2 regions of the Ruminiclostridium josui JCM 17888 genome follow, and region 2 is predicted to be linked to the other one. Evidence: predicted binding sites of a transcription regulator. Region 2 holds the regulator's gene; the other holds the start of a gene.
What was found. The regulator LexA, encoded in region 2, represses DNA repair genes until DNA is damaged. The targets are predictions, from matches to a motif close to CNAACANNTGTTNG.
Positions count from the first base shown of each region.

Region 1 (8,515 bases), on a different contig from region 2:
ATAATTACAAATGGAAGCCTTTTAGTTATATAGTGTATAAAAATTTCATTCAGCCTTTTTGCCTCTTCCTCAAGGACTCCTACTATGACATTAATATTGGCATCTTTTAGTATTTGTATGCCCTTACCTGACACCTTTGGGTTTGGGTCCACCATTGAGACAACTACTTCTTTTATTCCAGACTCAACAATTGCTTTTGCACACGGAGGTGTTCTTCCATAATGTGAGCAAGGCTCAAGATTTACATAAAGAGTAGCTTCTGAAATATCCGCTGTAGCATTTTTAAAAGCACTAACTTCAGCATGGGCACAACCCAAGGCTTCATGGAAGCCCTCGGATATTATTTTCCCATCTTTTACTATAACTGCTCCCACCAATGGATTTGGGTTTGTTCTCCCCCACCCTCCTTTTGCAATTTCCAATGCTCTTTTCATATAGAACTCATGTATATTCATTTTTGTTCTCCTTGCTTTTATTTCCTTAAAATTTAAAAATCCCCAGAGGAAGACAACCCCTGGGGACAAAATAGCAAAATTAAATACACTATCTTTCATCCAGACTGTACTGTCGGCTCCGGAGTTTGACCGGATCTGCTTTCGCTCGCGGGCTTATAGCTTGTGCTATCTACCGCCGGTAAGGATTTTCACCTATCCCTGAAGTGTCATTATCATTATTAACATATTTTATTAAAGTAAACTATAGCAGTATTGGATATATTAGTCAAGCTATAGTTTTATTACCAAAACACAGAACACACAAATATTAGTATTACAAAATTTTACCTCTTTACAAGAACGTTTGTTCGGATTTATAATATTATTACGAACAAATGTTCTGACTGGAGTGACTTTATGGATAGAGTAATTTTACACTGTGACCTCAATAATTTTTACGCTTCTGTTGAATGTCTGTACAATCCACAGTATAGGGATTGTCCTTTAGCCGTGTGTGGAAGTCAGGATTTGCGTCACGGTATTGTCCTGGCTAAAAACTATATTGCAAAAAAGTTTGGTATAAAAACAGGCGAGGCTATCTGGCAGGCAAAGCAAAAGTGTCCAAACCTTGTAGTAATTAATCCAAATTATGCTTTATATCTGAGGTTTTCAAAGGAAGCCAGAGAAATTTACTCGAGATATTCCAATCTTGTTGAAAGTTTCGGTATAGATGAGTGCTGGATTGACGTTTCTGAAAGCACAAATCTTTTCGGGAACGGAGAAAAAATTGCAAATGAAATACGTGAACTAATTAAAACAGAACTTGGCATTACTGCTTCAATAGGAGTCAGCTTCAATAAGATATTTGCAAAGCTTGGGTCTGATTTACAAAAGCCCGATGCTACTACTGTTATTAATCAAAATAATTTCAAAGAAAAGGTTTGGAATTTAGACGTTGGAGAATTGCTTTATGTAGGCAGGTCAACACGAAGAAAGCTTATCCGGGTCGGTATAATGACTATCGGAGATCTTGCAAAAACACCTCTTTCTTTTATTAAAAGTTATCTTGGAAAATGGGGCGAAACTATCTGGAGTTTTGCTAATGGCATGGACTATTCCGAAGTAACTGCAACAGATTATCATGAAACTATAAAGGGCATAGGAAACAGCATGACAACCGCTAGAGATCTTGTAAACACAGAGGATGTGAAAGTTACTTTTACTGTATTAGCTGAAAGTGTTGCACATAGGCTTAGAAAACATAATTTAAAGGGTTCTACAATACAGATTTATATTCGTGATAACCAGCTTGCATCAATTGAACGACAAGGAAGGCTTCCGGCCCCCAGCTATATATCCGGTGAAATTTCACGTAAAGCTATGGATATTTTTAATACAAATTGGGGTTGGCACAGACCTATACGCTCTCTTGGTGTACGTGCAACTGATTTAGTTACTGCGGACACTCATACCCAGCTTTTCCTTTTTGAGGATTATAATAAACGTCCGCGATTAGAGAATCTGGAATTCAGTATTGATGCAATTCGTAAAAGATTTGGGCATTACTCTGTTCAAAAGGCAATTTTACTTAAAGATAGTGCCCTTAATGCCAACCCTGTTGAAGACAACATTATTCATCCTGTTTCATTTTTTAGATAAGGTGATGTTATGAAAAAGGTTTTTGTTCAATTAAATGCAACATTTTCCCCAAATGGTGAGCTGATACCTGTTTCCTTTGTCTGGGAAGATGGAGTAAAGTATATAATAGACAAGGTATATGACCATAAAAAAGCGGCAAGCTTAAAGGTAGGTGGCCAAGGTATCCGCTACCGTTGTAGGGTCATGGGAAAAGAAATATTTATTTTTTTCGAAGAAGGCCGGTGGTTTATAGAGGGCAAGTAACTCTTATGCTACATCACTATTGCTGGTAAATACAACTTTATCTGATTCCGTTCCCGAAGCAGTTAGTGTACCATTTACAACAATCTCACTTCCTTTGGTAAACTTCACAATTACTCCTTGGTCAATCTGAAGTTTTACGCCTGGCTGAATAATTATACCTCCATCAACTACGTAAGTATAGTCGTTAGTCCATGTAGTATTCTTAGAAATGTATCCACTAACATATATAGTATCTTCTGCTGAGGTATCATATGTTTCAGCGTATACTATATTTTTTAACCCTGTTACCATTAAAATTATTAATACTAAAAAAATAGTTTATTCGATCTTTTCATTTTTTTACCCCCATTTATTGTTTTACATTGATAGAGTAAAATATATAATAGACAAGGCAGGCCACCAAGTAAATTTGAGGAGCAAAAATTATGTGTGGAAGATACGCTATTTTTACAGAAGAAGAAAATCAGGAACTTAGGAATATAGTTAATGATATTAATGAAAAACTTAAAGGAAAAGCCACAGCAATGAAAACAGGTGAGATTTTTCCCACTGATACTGTCCCAGTTATAACTGATATTTCTTCTGACGGTAAAAAAACAACTGATTTGTTTAAGTGGGGATTCCCCCATTTCAAACAGTCCAGCGGTGTTATTATAAACGCAAGAAGTGAAACTGTTCACGAAAAACCCACTTTCAGAAAGCTTTTGATATCAAGAAGATGTATTATCCCCGCAAGTGGTTTTTATGAATGGAGAAAAGTCAACAGTAAAAAAGAGAAGTATTTTATTAGCTCTGCAACAAGTAATGTAATATATATGGCCGGACTGTACAACAGTTTCATTGATAACACTGGAGCTGTAGATAACAGATTTGTTATCCTGACTACTGATGCAAACCAGCAAATGTCATATATACACAACAGGATGCCTGTAATTTTGAGACCGGAGGATTCTTTTGTCTGGCTTGATTGCAATAGTAACTATTTAATGGTTTCAAAGTTTTTTAAACCTTATGCCGGGGATATTTTGCTAAGCCAAAATGGGTGATTTTACCGAATAATATCTTAAAACTTAACATTCCAATAAATAGTAAAGCCATTAAAATTAGTTTTGCCATGCTTGAAATACAAAAGTAGTATTCTACAAAACTTATAGATTTGTCCTGAAAAAGATTTTTATACCACTTTTGTGTAATTTCTGCATCAGGCTTAGTTTTGAATTCTTCATTACAACTTCCATTAAACAAATAATTAATAGTATTCTTTTCAATAGAATTCAACCTCTATAAACCAATTAATTTTCCTAATTTAGACTTATCATACAGTTATTAGTAGTAGTGTGGCAATAAATATTATTTATTTCAAGGGAACGTCCAACCTACAAAAGTTTTTTAGAAAAATAATTTTATCTATGGCAACTCTGGCTTTCCACCAATTTTCACTTATAGCGAATTCCTTCGGATATTTCTCATTGTTTTCAAACCAACTCCATGTAATATTCCAAACACCATTTTGAGGCCTTGTATCAATTAAGTAATCAAGCTCTTTTGCTATAATATCCTGATTATCCTTATAAAAGATACTTTCAGGAGAATTTATATAATCAGAAGGTCTTTTATTGTAATAAATCCATTTGGATGTATCTCTTTCTATAAAATTATATACTAGTTTTTTTACTTTTTCTGTAAGTGATTTATGGTCAAAATTCAGTGCCAACCCTGTTTTATCCAAAGCGTCAAGTAACACGCAGTAACCTCTAACTCCCATTTCTCCATGATTGTCCGCTGTGCTGATTTTATTGATTATAACATCGGAAATCCTTTGAGCCTTATTGAATATTTCAGAATCCTTGTCCGCATTCAATAATATAAAGCTAACAATTTCTGCGGTTAGTCCAATACTTTCAAAAGCGTTGGCTTCCATATTGTATGTCCACCAAGGCGCATGAGCATAGTCATCATTAGAAGGAATATTAAAATACCATCCGTTTTCAGAACAATAGACATTGCTTCCCAGGAATTTAAATATTCCTTGTATTAAAGGATGCTGCTTATCATTAAAACCAATTTCTTTTAAAATGTTTATTGCCTTTAATGTTGTATAAGGCGATGAATTGGGATTCCAGCTATCTGCTTCAAGAACATGGCCAAATCCACCGTCGTCATTCTGATAAAATTCTAAAACAGAAAGCACTGCCTCTTTACTGCCATTTTCAAAATAATACTGCCAAATTGCTAATTCTAAGGGTCTCGCATTACGATACATCCACGATTCAATCTCTTTGTAATCTTTTAATGTAAGTTTTTTCATAATATCACCTCTTAAATATTTAAAACAAGTATTTTAAGAATAGACACCGCCATACGCCATTCATATACCGAAATATTGGCTGTACATTTAGACTTATAATCCTTGTATATCTATAGATAAATTATTAAATTAAGCAAATTCCTTTAGGATGTTAATCATATTATTACTTGTATAATATCAAAAGTCTATGACAAAAACCAAGGGTCTCAGCTATTTGATGAATCCCTTGGTTTTTACGACAGATGTTTATACCAGAATTTTTATTTGTAAGGTAAATTTTTTACGATACCCAACAGGTACTGCTTCATAATAGCAAAATCAATTGAATCTATGGTGTTATCAAGATTAAGATCCAAAACTTCATTGTATGCATGTGTAGGATTCATCAAGTGCATCTTTAAAGCTGAGAAATCCAAGGCATCAATGCTTCCATCATTGTTATAATCTCCATATTTTATTGTAGGAGTACTAGTACCGAAAAAGTTAACTTTTTGCATTTCTGCCCACATAGCTTTTGCTGTTGCCACGCTTCCTGCTGTAGTAGGATGTATACCGTCAGGTAGTGTATACTCTGATAAATGTCCGTCCCATGCTGGCCTTATATCAAAGAAATATGTTTCCGGCTTTTCTGTTGTATTAGCTATTGTAGATTGCATTATAGGTCTTAATGCATCCAATTTTGCTTTTAAACCGTTGAGATCTCCGTTTGGATTAGGATAGAACAAATAAAATACTTTAACAACGCCATCAGCTTTCATTTTTTTCAATAGATTAGTAACTGCATCTGTAGCATTCTTAATAAAAGGAGTGTTTTCATTATATGGTGCAGGAGTCCAACCTTGTAGACAATCGTTTCCACCACCATCCATTATTACATACTTAACTTTACCGGAATTAATACCATTTGTGTACTGAGAAGGTATGCCATTATTCGCCAATGTAGACCCAGATACTGTATAGTCTCTAAACCTATCATTTGCACCTAAAACACCAGCATTTCTAGCTTCATTTTCTAAAGCTCTGACAATTTCACCAGACAATGCGAAATATGAATCACCAATAACCATTACGTCACTTCCCTTGATTTGAGGGGCAGCAGCAAAAATAGTTGCAGGTGCAAAGCTTGCCATAATAACAACCACGATGATAGAAAATAAAAGTAGTTTTTTCATGATTTTAACCTCCAAAAGATTAATTTAATGTATGAACTCACTTTTGATTATAAAATTTTGATATGAGGCTGCAGCAAAGAAATAATCTATTTTTATAATTTCATCGAATGCATTCAGTGAATTTCATTTATATTACATTATATTACATATTAGCGGTTAAAGAAAGGAAATGTTGTAAAAAGATACAAATTAATGAAAATAGATAGAGATTCAAAATTCGCAATAGCTAATATTTAAGGTCGAAATATACTGTTGGAAATATTTGACAATAAGTTTAAAAAATCATATACTTTGCTTGATACTTATTATTATAGGAGGTACTTCAAATGACTAAAAGAAAAATGAAACTCAGAACTCTAGGGATATTGATAGTAATACTTAATTTGCTATTCTGCAATGTATTTGCTTCTACTGGCAGTTTTGAGCAGTCAGATGTTCAAAATGATTCTATTAAGAATTTAAGTATTGAAAGCCAGCCTATTTTAAAAAATCTTGATTTAAATAAACTTCGCAGTGAAATTAGTAAATCCAACAGTGACTTGAAATCAAAGCAAAATAATAAAATGGGAAATTCAAATTCTTTAGTATCAGCGAACGCATATACTCCTTTTATTAATTTTCTAGATCAACAATTTTCCAACATGCCAAATACACCAGGAAATGCTAGTGTAGCTGATACTTTCAACAAAATAAAACAAAGTAACCCTACTATAAGTTATTCAAGTAATTATGCAATAGATTCAGTATACCTTTTAAGTACAACAATCAATGGCATAAGACAGGATTTTTATGCAATGGAAATAGTATATCCTGTTAGTTTTTATCCGGGAAGCCCTGTAGTTGAGGATCACGGCTTAATTGTATATAATCAGAATTATAAGAGCCATCCTTTATATAATAATGGGCGCTACAGCAAAGGGTTTAATGGGATAACCTATGGCAGCGGAAGTGCTTATAACGGTCTTTCCATCAGAGCCGGAATCATTAGTGCATATGTACCTATTCAAAAGTATTCACATACAGAATTTGGAGAGTATAGGACATTCTATTTATTTGATTTTTTTAACCCGTCTATAAGTAAAATAATTGATGGTGGATACGATCCGACAGGAAATAAACCATACTTTGTAAGCTGGGTATCTTGCGGTAACAGAATTATATATGGAAGGGCATCTTGGTATTCAGACGGAAGTGGCCATAATGAATTATACAGAGTTGATAGAATACTCGGGAATGAAATTGCCAATAAAAATATTTTATTTTGGTCAAACAATGAATTCGAAATTGGGACTTTGTTAACATATGATACATATCAATTTTATTCGACTATTGGTAATGGAAAAACATATCTTATTGACTTAAACACACTACAATTCAGTTAACAGCAAAAAATGAAATCATTATGATATAGTACATCACATGTAGAATATTCGTTGCAACAAAACACTGCATTCCATTGCTGAAATGCAGTGTTTTGATTTGATTTTTGTAGATATTTATTGGAACCGAAATTTTTGCAGATATATTAACTGCAGGAATTAATAGCTATATAATACATTGAATTTATCTTAAAGTTAAAAGCCAAATCCTCTGAGCTTGTGTGATATATAATAATCATTTTTAAAGTTATTTGCATACAAAGAAAACGCCAGAATGACATTTTTTTACATATCACCCTGACGACATAATATAATCAGAACAGCCTATCCGTAAATCAATAATTATCAGTTGCATTTATACATGCACTTAATGAAATATGTCCTTTATAGCAAATACTATCAGGTACATTAATATTCAATCTTTGTTACATTCCCTGGAGCAGAGTATGCCCCTGCAACTTTGTTTGTAGATGAATAAACCATATTTATGGGTTTTGAAGTACCCGAAAAAATATTATCTAAATTAATTACTGAATCCGGAATATATACATTTCCTGTCAGTGCTGTACACCCATAAAATGTTTTACTCATATCAATTACACCCTCTGGTATTTCCGGGGCCTGGGTTAATCCTGTACAATATGCAAATGTCCAACTCATATCCGTTACGCTATCCGGTATTTTCGGGGCTTGGGTTAGTCCTGTACAACCATAAAATGTAAGACTCATATTCCTTACACTCTCGGGTATTTCCGGGGCCTGGGTTAGTCCTGTACAATATCCAAATGTCCAACTCATATCTTTTACACCCTTCGGTATTTCCGGGGCCCAGGTTAATTGCGAACAATAGGCAAATGTAGAAAACATGGATGTTACACCCTTGGGTATTTTCGGAGTCTGGGTTAGTCCTGTACAACCACAAAATGTATAATCCATGTTCGTTATACCCTCCGGTATTTCCGGGGCCTGGGTTAGTCCTGTACAACCACAAAATGTAAACCTAATATCAATTACACTATTCGGTATTTTCGGAGCCTGGGTTAATCCTGTACAATCCCAAAATGTACATGTCATGTCCTTTACACTATCCGGTATTTCTGGGGCCTGGGTTAATCCTGTACAGCCATAAAATGTATAACTCATGTCCTTTACACTATTCGATATTTTCGGGGCCTGGGTTAATCCTGTACAACCATAAAATGTATAACTCATGTCCTTTACACTATTCGGTATTTCTGGGGCTTGAGTTAATCCTTTACATTCAAAAAATGTATTACTCATGTCAGTTACACCCTCTGGTATTTCCGGGGCCTGGGTTAA
Region 1 is NZ_JAGE01000001.1:150,403-158,917, forward strand. Features, by position in the region: gene ribD (bifunctional diaminohydroxyphosphoribosylaminopyrimidine deaminase/5-amino-6-(5-phosphoribosylamino)uracil reductase RibD) at 1-455, opposite strand, end outside; FMN riboswitch at 539-664, opposite strand; gene K412_RS0100720 (DNA polymerase Y family protein) at 852-2,093, shown strand; gene K412_RS0100725 (hypothetical protein) at 2,103-2,336, shown strand; gene K412_RS0100730 (hypothetical protein) at 2,340-2,627, opposite strand; gene K412_RS0100735 (SOS response-associated peptidase) at 2,762-3,382, shown strand; gene K412_RS0100740 (hypothetical protein) at 3,691-4,644, opposite strand; gene K412_RS0100745 (dockerin type I domain-containing protein) at 4,905-5,816, opposite strand; gene K412_RS0100750 (hypothetical protein) at 6,143-7,198, shown strand; gene K412_RS21250 (leucine-rich repeat protein) at 7,604-8,515, opposite strand, start outside.
Region 1: a site for LexA is predicted at 823-836, ahead of K412_RS0100720 (DNA polymerase Y family protein). Genes of this name have one in related genera too.

Region 2 (8,515 bases):
GTCCAGTCCTGCCAGAGCCATAAAAATACGTCCGGCCACAAAAAAATAAACTATTACCAGAAGGTCAGTATACAAGGAAAACCCCCTCAATTGATATACTACAGGCAAACACATAGCTGCTGCAAGGGAAGTTATAAAATAAACATATGGTGCCACATTATAAATCCAAGATGAGGTATTTGATACCACCAAATCTTTTTTTAATAGCTTTATCAAATCATAATAGGGTTGAAAAACCGAAGCACCTATTTTATGCTGTATTTTTGATTTGATTTTCCTTATTACCCCGGTAAATAGCGGAGATATTAAAAGTATAAAAAACATTTGAAAAATAAACTTCAACATTGACACAAACATATTAACAATCCTTTTTATTGTAGATAAAATTTTTAATTATGCTGTAAATGAATAATATAAAAGCATAAGCACCATAATCCCAAAGAAATACATTAAATATGCATGTATACTCCCTGTCTGAATGGTAAAACGGATTTTCCTTGAAAAATAAATTATACTTTTAACAAAAGGTTGGTATAAATATTTTTCAAAAAATTTTACCGTAGATGTTGTATATCTACCAGCTTTAATATGATAAGGTGCAATTCCTTCTGTTATTTCTAAGTCTCTTACAGGTTTAAATAATCCTCTGAATATAATTCTCAAAGATTTAGAAAATCCGGTTGCAGAATACTGCATTTTTGAGTTTAGCTTTGTATACCCGCAATCCCATGTATTATATCGTTGGACAAAAGTTCTTTTTCTCAGTGCCATTACTACTAACAATACTATAGCTCCCAACACTACCAGCAGAAGAGCAATAAGTCCCGAAGGTATGCTTAATCTACTGTTATTCGCAGGATAATATTCTGATGGTAGTAGCGACCAGTTTGTTGTTAACAGCTTTATATAAATCAATTGACTGCCAACGCTATCTATAAGTTTTATAGCATAATTTGGGAAAATACCAAGCAACAGACAAAGCACTGCAGCTGACGCAAGTGCCATAATCATAGGCTTACCCGGCTCCTTGGCATTCTCTGCTTCTTTACTTCTTGTCATTCCCAAAAAGCAAATACCGAAGAATTTAACAAAACAGAATGCAACCAAAGCTCCGGTTAAAGCAAGTGCAGCTGCAGCTACCATTAAGATTACAACCAGAAGGAAGCTTTGTAATGGTGCAAAATAGCTGATACTGCTAATAATAGTCCTAAAAATCATATATTCGCTTATAAATCCGTTAAAAGGCGGTACTGCAGAAATAGAAAGACAACCTATGAAAATAAACACTGAGGCTAAAGGCATTTTTTTTATTAACCCCCCCAGTTTCTCCATATTCTTGGTATGTGCTGAATATTGAATTGCACCTGCACCCATGAAAAGTAGTGATTTAAAAACCGCGTGATTTAAGGTATGCAGGAGTACTGCCGTTAAGGACAGCGAAAGAAGAAACAGGTTGTTTGATGCTCTTGCAATAAGCATTATTCCAAGGGCTGCTAAAATAATCCCTATATTTTCTATGCTGGAATATGCCAATAGCCTTTTAATGTTTGTAGTAGAGGCGATGGAATAAGCAATTCCAATTAATGCTGAAACAATACCTATGCAAAGGACAAGTACTCCCCACCACAAATCACCAGCAGGAAGAACATTAAAAATAAATCTTATGAGACCATAAACAGCCATCTTTATCATAACACCCGACATTAAGGCTGATATATTGCTAGGAGCTACCGGATGAGCATATGGCAACCAGATATGAACAGGTATAATACCTGCTTTGGTTCCTAATCCAATTAGCAGAAGGATAAAAATAAAATTAGCTGCGCCTTGAGGTATGGATTGCAAATTAATTGATGTAAAATTAAAACTACCTGTATAGGCTGCAATCAAAACAAAAGCTGCTGTAATGCAAGCAGTTCCAGTATAAGTCATTATAATGTATATTCTGCCGGCTTTCTGAACCTCCTCTTTTCCATGCTCGAATATAACGAGAAAAAAAGAAATAAGAGACATCAGTTCCCAAAAAACTAAGAAAAGCAGCAGGTTGCTGCTTGAAACCAAAAGAACCATTGAGACAATAAACAAGTTGTACAAACAACCGAAAATAGATATATTTTTTTTTGAAATATAGTGGGACATATATGTATATGAGAATAACGAAACAATAATTGCTACTATTGAAATAATCAATATAAAAAAAGCTGATAGATTATCAATATTAAACTTTACAGTGAAAAAAGGAATATTGGTATTAAAATTTAAATTTATTGATATGTCTCTGGAATATACCAATTTGTAAATCATTAAGAATGTAAGTAAGCTGCTTGCTAAAAGTGCAAAGGTATTTGACAATCTGTTTGACCACTTTGGACTTGCAAATGAAGCTAGAGATGTCAATGCTCCGATTACATACAAGATTACACATACTATAAAGAAAACTGCTATTTGATTTGACATCATGAGTCAAAAACCTCCAAAGAACTCCTTATTGTAAGACTTAAATAAATACAGGTTATATAATACTACCATGAATTTTAAATGTCAAATAAGCACGAGTCTTTGTTAGTAAATGATATGATTTATATTTATTTGTCGACGGGTACCAATAGAGATACGTTCTCTCTTAAATCACTTGAATCCATATTATTTATCTTTTTTATTAAATATATCTTCTTTCTTATATCAGTTTTTCCACCGTACTTCGAAGCTATAGACCATAAGGAATCCCCTTTTCCTACTGTAACCGTAATGTACTGCTTATCAGAAAAACCTGCCACTGTAACTGTATAAACCAGGGTAAAAGTTATAAATAGAATAAAAAACAAAAAACTTAAAAATCTCTTTTTATTTTTTAAAACATATTTTTTTCTAGTCATATTAACCCTCCTTGCAACAAACATACGTTCTTTATACTTATATTTTAAGGAACATGTGTTCTTTTGTCAATAGGTTTTGGAAAAACATCCGAACATTAGTTTGATTTCCTGTTTTGTATGTGTTATACTATAGCAGTAATAACTGCTTTTTGGGGGTTAAGACTTTTATTACATAAAATTATGAGCATATGCTCAAGGAGGTCTTTATGGCAAAGAAGAATTCTAACAAGCAACAGGAAATTCTTGATTATGTTTATAAATGTGTTCATGAAAACGGTTACCCGCCTTCTGTAAGGGAAATATGTTCAGCGGTAGGTTTTAAGTCTACTTCTACTGTACATTCCTACCTTCAAAAACTTATTGATAGCGGACTTCTTCAAAAGGATCCTACTAAACCGAGAGCAATCAAAATTTTAAATAAAACAAACCAGGTTAAGGAAAGCCGTACTAATAAAGATGGGTATTATACAACCCGTGAAATGGTGGATGTTCCAGTTGTGGGAAAAGTTACAGCAGGCCAGCCTATTCTCGCCGTTGAAAACATTACTGATACATTTCCTCTTCCTGTAGATTTCGTACAAAACAGCGATGCATTTATGCTCAGAATTCAAGGTGATAGTATGGTAGAAGCAGGAATACTTGACAAGGACTTTGTACTGGTAAGACAGCAGTCTTCTGCCAATAATGGCGATATTGTTGTAGCCTTGATTGGTGATGAGGCTACATGTAAAACCTTTTATCGTGAAAAAGACCATGTTAGGCTTCAGCCACAGAACAGCAGTATGGAACCAATCATTGTAAAAGATAATTTATCAATTCTAGGAAAAGTAATTGGTGTATTTAGGCGTATGTAGTTCTAACACCTTACATATTAAATAAAAAACGCAAAAGGACAATTTTTATGCTCCTCTTGCGTTTTATTATTTACATATATATAAATATGTAGTATTATTCTTTTCCCTGCTCATTAAAAATAAGATTCACCGATTTCATTGGACTTATGGTAGAAATCGCATGCTTGTATACCAACTGCTGTTTTCCGTCACTGTCAAGAACCACAGTGAAATTATCAAATCCCTTGACCATCCCCTTTAATTGAAACCCATTTGTAAGATAGATAGTAACAGCAATGTGTTCCTTTCTTACTTGATTCAAGAAAATGTCCTGCAAATTGATAGTATTCTTTACCAAAGTATTCACTCCTTTGTTATATATATATTTATCCATAAGCTATCCCCACAAAATCGGGCTTAACTTAATTTTGATATACTAAAACCACTCTTTATTATTTTACTAGATAATACCATTTCATGCAACAAGAATATAGTTTTACCAAGGTTTTTAGCCATTTACGTATTCATAAACCTCATTTATTACATTTATATTATTTCCAGAATCATCTATAATAAACCACTTAATTCCATTAATTCTCTTAAACCATGTAATTTGTCTTTTAGCATATCTTCTGGTTCCCTGTTTTATATTTTCGATTGCCTGTTCAAGTGTTATATTATTTTTCAAAAATTCAAGTATCTCTTTATATCCGATACCCTGCATAGAAATTATACTATCAGCATAACCAAGGTCTACAAGCTGTTTTACTTCATCTACAAGGCCATTTTGTATCATAATGTCCACTCTCTTATTTATTCGTTCATATAAAACCTGCCTGTCCATATTTAAACCAACAAGAACAAATTGGTATCTGGGCGGTATACTCCTTGATACCTTATTATGATAAGATATTGGTTTTTGTGTCTGATAATATACTTCCAATGCTCTTATTACTCTTTTTATATTATTAGGATGAATATTTAGAGCTGAATCCGGGTCAACTTCCTGTAGCTTTTTATGGAGAAACTCAGGCCCTAATTCCTCTGCTTCTTTTTTTAAAGTTTCTCGGAGTTCCCAGTCGCTTTCACTTTCACTAAAATTGATATTGTTTATCAAAGAACTGATATAAAGTCCTGTGCCCCCTGCTACAATTGGCTGTTTACCTTTTTCAATAATGGTATCTATATATTTTTCAGCCAAATCCTTGAACCTTACAACATTAAAGTCTTCATTGGGAAATACTTCATCAATAAGGTAATGTTTTATGCCCTGCATTTCTTCCTTTGTTGGTTTTGCAGTCCCAATGTCCATATATTTATAAATCTGCATGGAATCAGCAGAAATAATTTCTCCATTCATTCTTTTTGCAAGCTCAATAGATAAATTTGTTTTTCCTGATGCAGTAGGACCAACTATAACTATAACTCGGTTCATATGTCCCCTTTCTAAACAATTCTTTTAAACATTTTTTCTATTTCATATTTTGTCAGGCGTATTACGGTAGGACGTCCGTGAGGACAAGTATACCGTCTTCCTGTGTTTGAGAGTTCAGTCAACAGCTGATGAACTTCCTTTTCATCAAGTTTTTTATTTGCCTTTATAGCAGCCTTGCACGCAATAGTATGAATTATCTCATCAGCTAAAGGTGTGCTGACAGGTTTTATTGATTCCTGAAGCTTTTGTGTTAGCTCAATAAATATATCTCTTGGAGAGCAGTCTCCTACCATATACGGAATTCCTCTAATAATAATGGAATTGTTTCCAAAATCCTCAAAATCAAACCCGATACGTGTCAATAATTCCTCTTTGGATTTTATTGCATCCAGTTCAAAAGGCTGAAGTTGAAGGACTACTGGTTCCAGTAACAGTTGAGTTGTATTTTCTTGAGAATCAAATTTTTCTCTGAGCTTTTCATATATTATTCGCTCATGTGCTGCATGCTGATCTACCATTACCAGCTCATCATTACTCTGTAAAATAATATATGTAGAAAAGGCCTGGCCTATATATTTCATGTCGGCAAGTTCAGGATGGACCTTTTCTGTATTTGCTTCCCGATTGTCCTCATTTAAATCTTCTTCAACATCTTTTGAATAATCAGCTTCTTTAATTACATTGAAATTATTATCTGTTTTAATAGTATTTTCCTGTTTTACTTCGTTTGACACAGTCTGTGGCAGATTTACATTATAATCTTCAGACTTTGTAAAGGTAAAAGAGGACATATCTGTCTGGGGCTTTTCCGTAAATGTACTTACTTTGTGTACATCACACTTTGCCAATGGCTCCAGGGCTTTTGTAAATAGCCGTATCTCCTCCGCTTTTTTATTGTCATTCTGTTTTTTGCTTATTTCTATTTCTTTTTGAACATATTCATTTTTAGGTTGGGAATTACCTGTAAACTTAAACAGCTCTCTATCTTTAATAGGAACTTCTACAGGATTAAACAAGCTTCCACCTGTAGTAATGGCATTTGAAACAGCCATATATATGGTTCTGGACAAATAGCTTTCATCGGCAAACCGCACCTCGGTTTTCGCAGGATGTACGTTAGCATCTACCAATATAGGATTAATATCAATATTCAATACGAAAAAAGGAAACCTGTTTTTCATAAGTATGCTTGAAAAGGCTTGTTCAACTGAATACGATACCAATCTGCTTTTTACATATCTTTTATTTATATAAAGAGATTGATAGTTTCTGTTGGACCTGGCAGCTTCAGGTTTACCTACATATCCGCTTATCTTTATTTTTTCATCTGCATACTCGACTGCAACAAGATCTTTTATTATTTCTTTTCCGTATATACTGTAAATTACACTTTTTAAGTCATTATTTCCCGGGGTATGAATCAATGTTGTTTTTCCGTTTGTCAGTTTAAAAGAAATATCCGGATTACCCAAAGCTATTCTCGCTATTGTATCAGAAATATAGCCCGCTTCTGTAGAATCCTTCTTTAAAAACTTGTAACGTGCCGGGGTATTATAAAATAAATCCTTAATAATAAAGGTTGTGCCAACAGGACATCCTGTCTGCCTTACATCTTTAAAAACTCCTCCCTTTATGTGTACATACATTCCATACGGGCTTTCTGCTGTCTTTGTCATAAGTTCAACAGATGAAACCGCCGCTATACTTGCCAGAGCTTCCCCTCTGAAACCCATTGTTATAACAGAATCAAGATCTTCTGCCCTTTTAATTTTACTTGTAGCATGACGCTCAAATGCAATTTCTACATCGTCTTCATCCATGCCACTTCCGTTATCGGTAATTTTTATATAGGATATACCGCCATTTTTTATATCTACTGAGATGCTAGTTGCACCGGCATCAATAGAGTTTTCCACTAGTTCCTTTACAACGGAAGCCGGCTTTTCGACAACTTCTCCGGCGGCTATTTTATTTGAAGTATTTTCATCCAGTACAATTATGCGTCCCATAGTTCACCCCACATCATATCAACAACTATTCCCGGCTGTTCATTTTCCTTTGAAGCTCATATAATATATTCATTGCATCAATTGGAGTAAGCCTTGATATATCAATTTTTCTTATTTCTTCAAGTATTTCTGCATCAGCAGATGCTTTTGCAGCTTGTGCAAATAAATCCAACTGTCCGTCAACCTGTTTCTTTAATCTTCGTACTTTTCCATTTCTGTTTATATCAGCATCATCCAAGTTTGCCAGTATTTCTTTTGCTCTGTCAATAACAGTCTGAGGTACTCCAGCAAGCTTTGCTACCTGTATACCATAGCTTCCGTCAGCACCGCCTCGAATTATTTTTCTTAAGAATATTACATCGTCTCCCTTTTCCTTAACGGTTATGCAATAGTTCTTTATACCGGGCAGCTTTCCTTCTAGCTCGGTTAATTCATGGTAATGAGTCGCGAAAAGTGTTCTGCAGCCAAGCTGCTCCTTGCTCACAATATACTCAATCACTGCCCATGCAATACTTAATCCGTCAAAAGTGCTTGTTCCCCTGCCTATCTCATCAAGAACCAGAAGACTTCTTTTTGTTGCATTAATTAATATATTTGCTACCTCTGACATTTCTACCATAAAAGTACTTTGTCCCGATGCTAGGTCATCTGAAGCCCCTACTCTTGTAAAAATCCTGTCCACTAAACCGATTTTTGCAGAAGCTGCGGGAACAAAGCTACCTATTTGAGCCATCAAAACAATAAGGGCAGTTTGCCTCATGTACGTTGATTTACCTGCCATATTGGGGCCTGTTATTATAGCAAGCCTGTCCTCTTCCATGTCAAGGATAGTATCATTTGGAACGAACCCGCTTTTTTCAGTCATTTTTTCCACCACAGGGTGTCTTCCATCTGTGATCTCTATTTTGTCAGAAACAGAAACCTCAGGTTTACAGTACCCTTCTCTGTCAGCTACCTCTGCCAGCGAAGCCAATACGTCAATTTCTGCAAGAGCTCTTGCAGTTGACTTTATTCTTGATAACTGCTCTGCAATCTTATCCTTTATTTGTACAAACAAACTGTATTCCAGCTGTACTATCTTTTCTTCCGCTCCAAGAATATTGTCTTCAATCTCTTTGAGCTCAGGAGTTATATACCTTTCACAATTAGCAAGAGTTTGCTTTCTGATATACTCCTCTGGCACAAGGGAAAAATATGATTTAGTTACTTCAATATAATAGCCAAATACTCTGTTAAAACCTACTTTTAGATTCTTTATACCTGTTTTTTCACGTTCGGAAGCCTCCAGAGCAGCTATCCAGTCTTTACCCTGTATTGAAGCCATCCTGAGCTTATCTACTTCTGAATTATATCCGTCTTTGA
Region 2 is NZ_JAGE01000002.1:295,610-304,124, reverse strand. Features, by position in the region: gene K412_RS0118000 (respiratory chain complex I subunit 1 family protein) at 1-324, opposite strand, end outside; gene K412_RS0117995 (proton-conducting transporter transmembrane domain-containing protein) at 394-2,460, opposite strand; gene yneA (cell division suppressor protein YneA) at 2,586-2,876, opposite strand; gene lexA (transcriptional repressor LexA) at 3,083-3,730, shown strand; gene hfq (RNA chaperone Hfq) at 3,825-4,067, opposite strand; gene miaA (tRNA (adenosine(37)-N6)-dimethylallyltransferase MiaA) at 4,218-5,144, opposite strand; gene mutL (DNA mismatch repair endonuclease MutL) at 5,156-7,153, opposite strand; gene mutS (DNA mismatch repair protein MutS) at 7,179-8,515, opposite strand, start outside.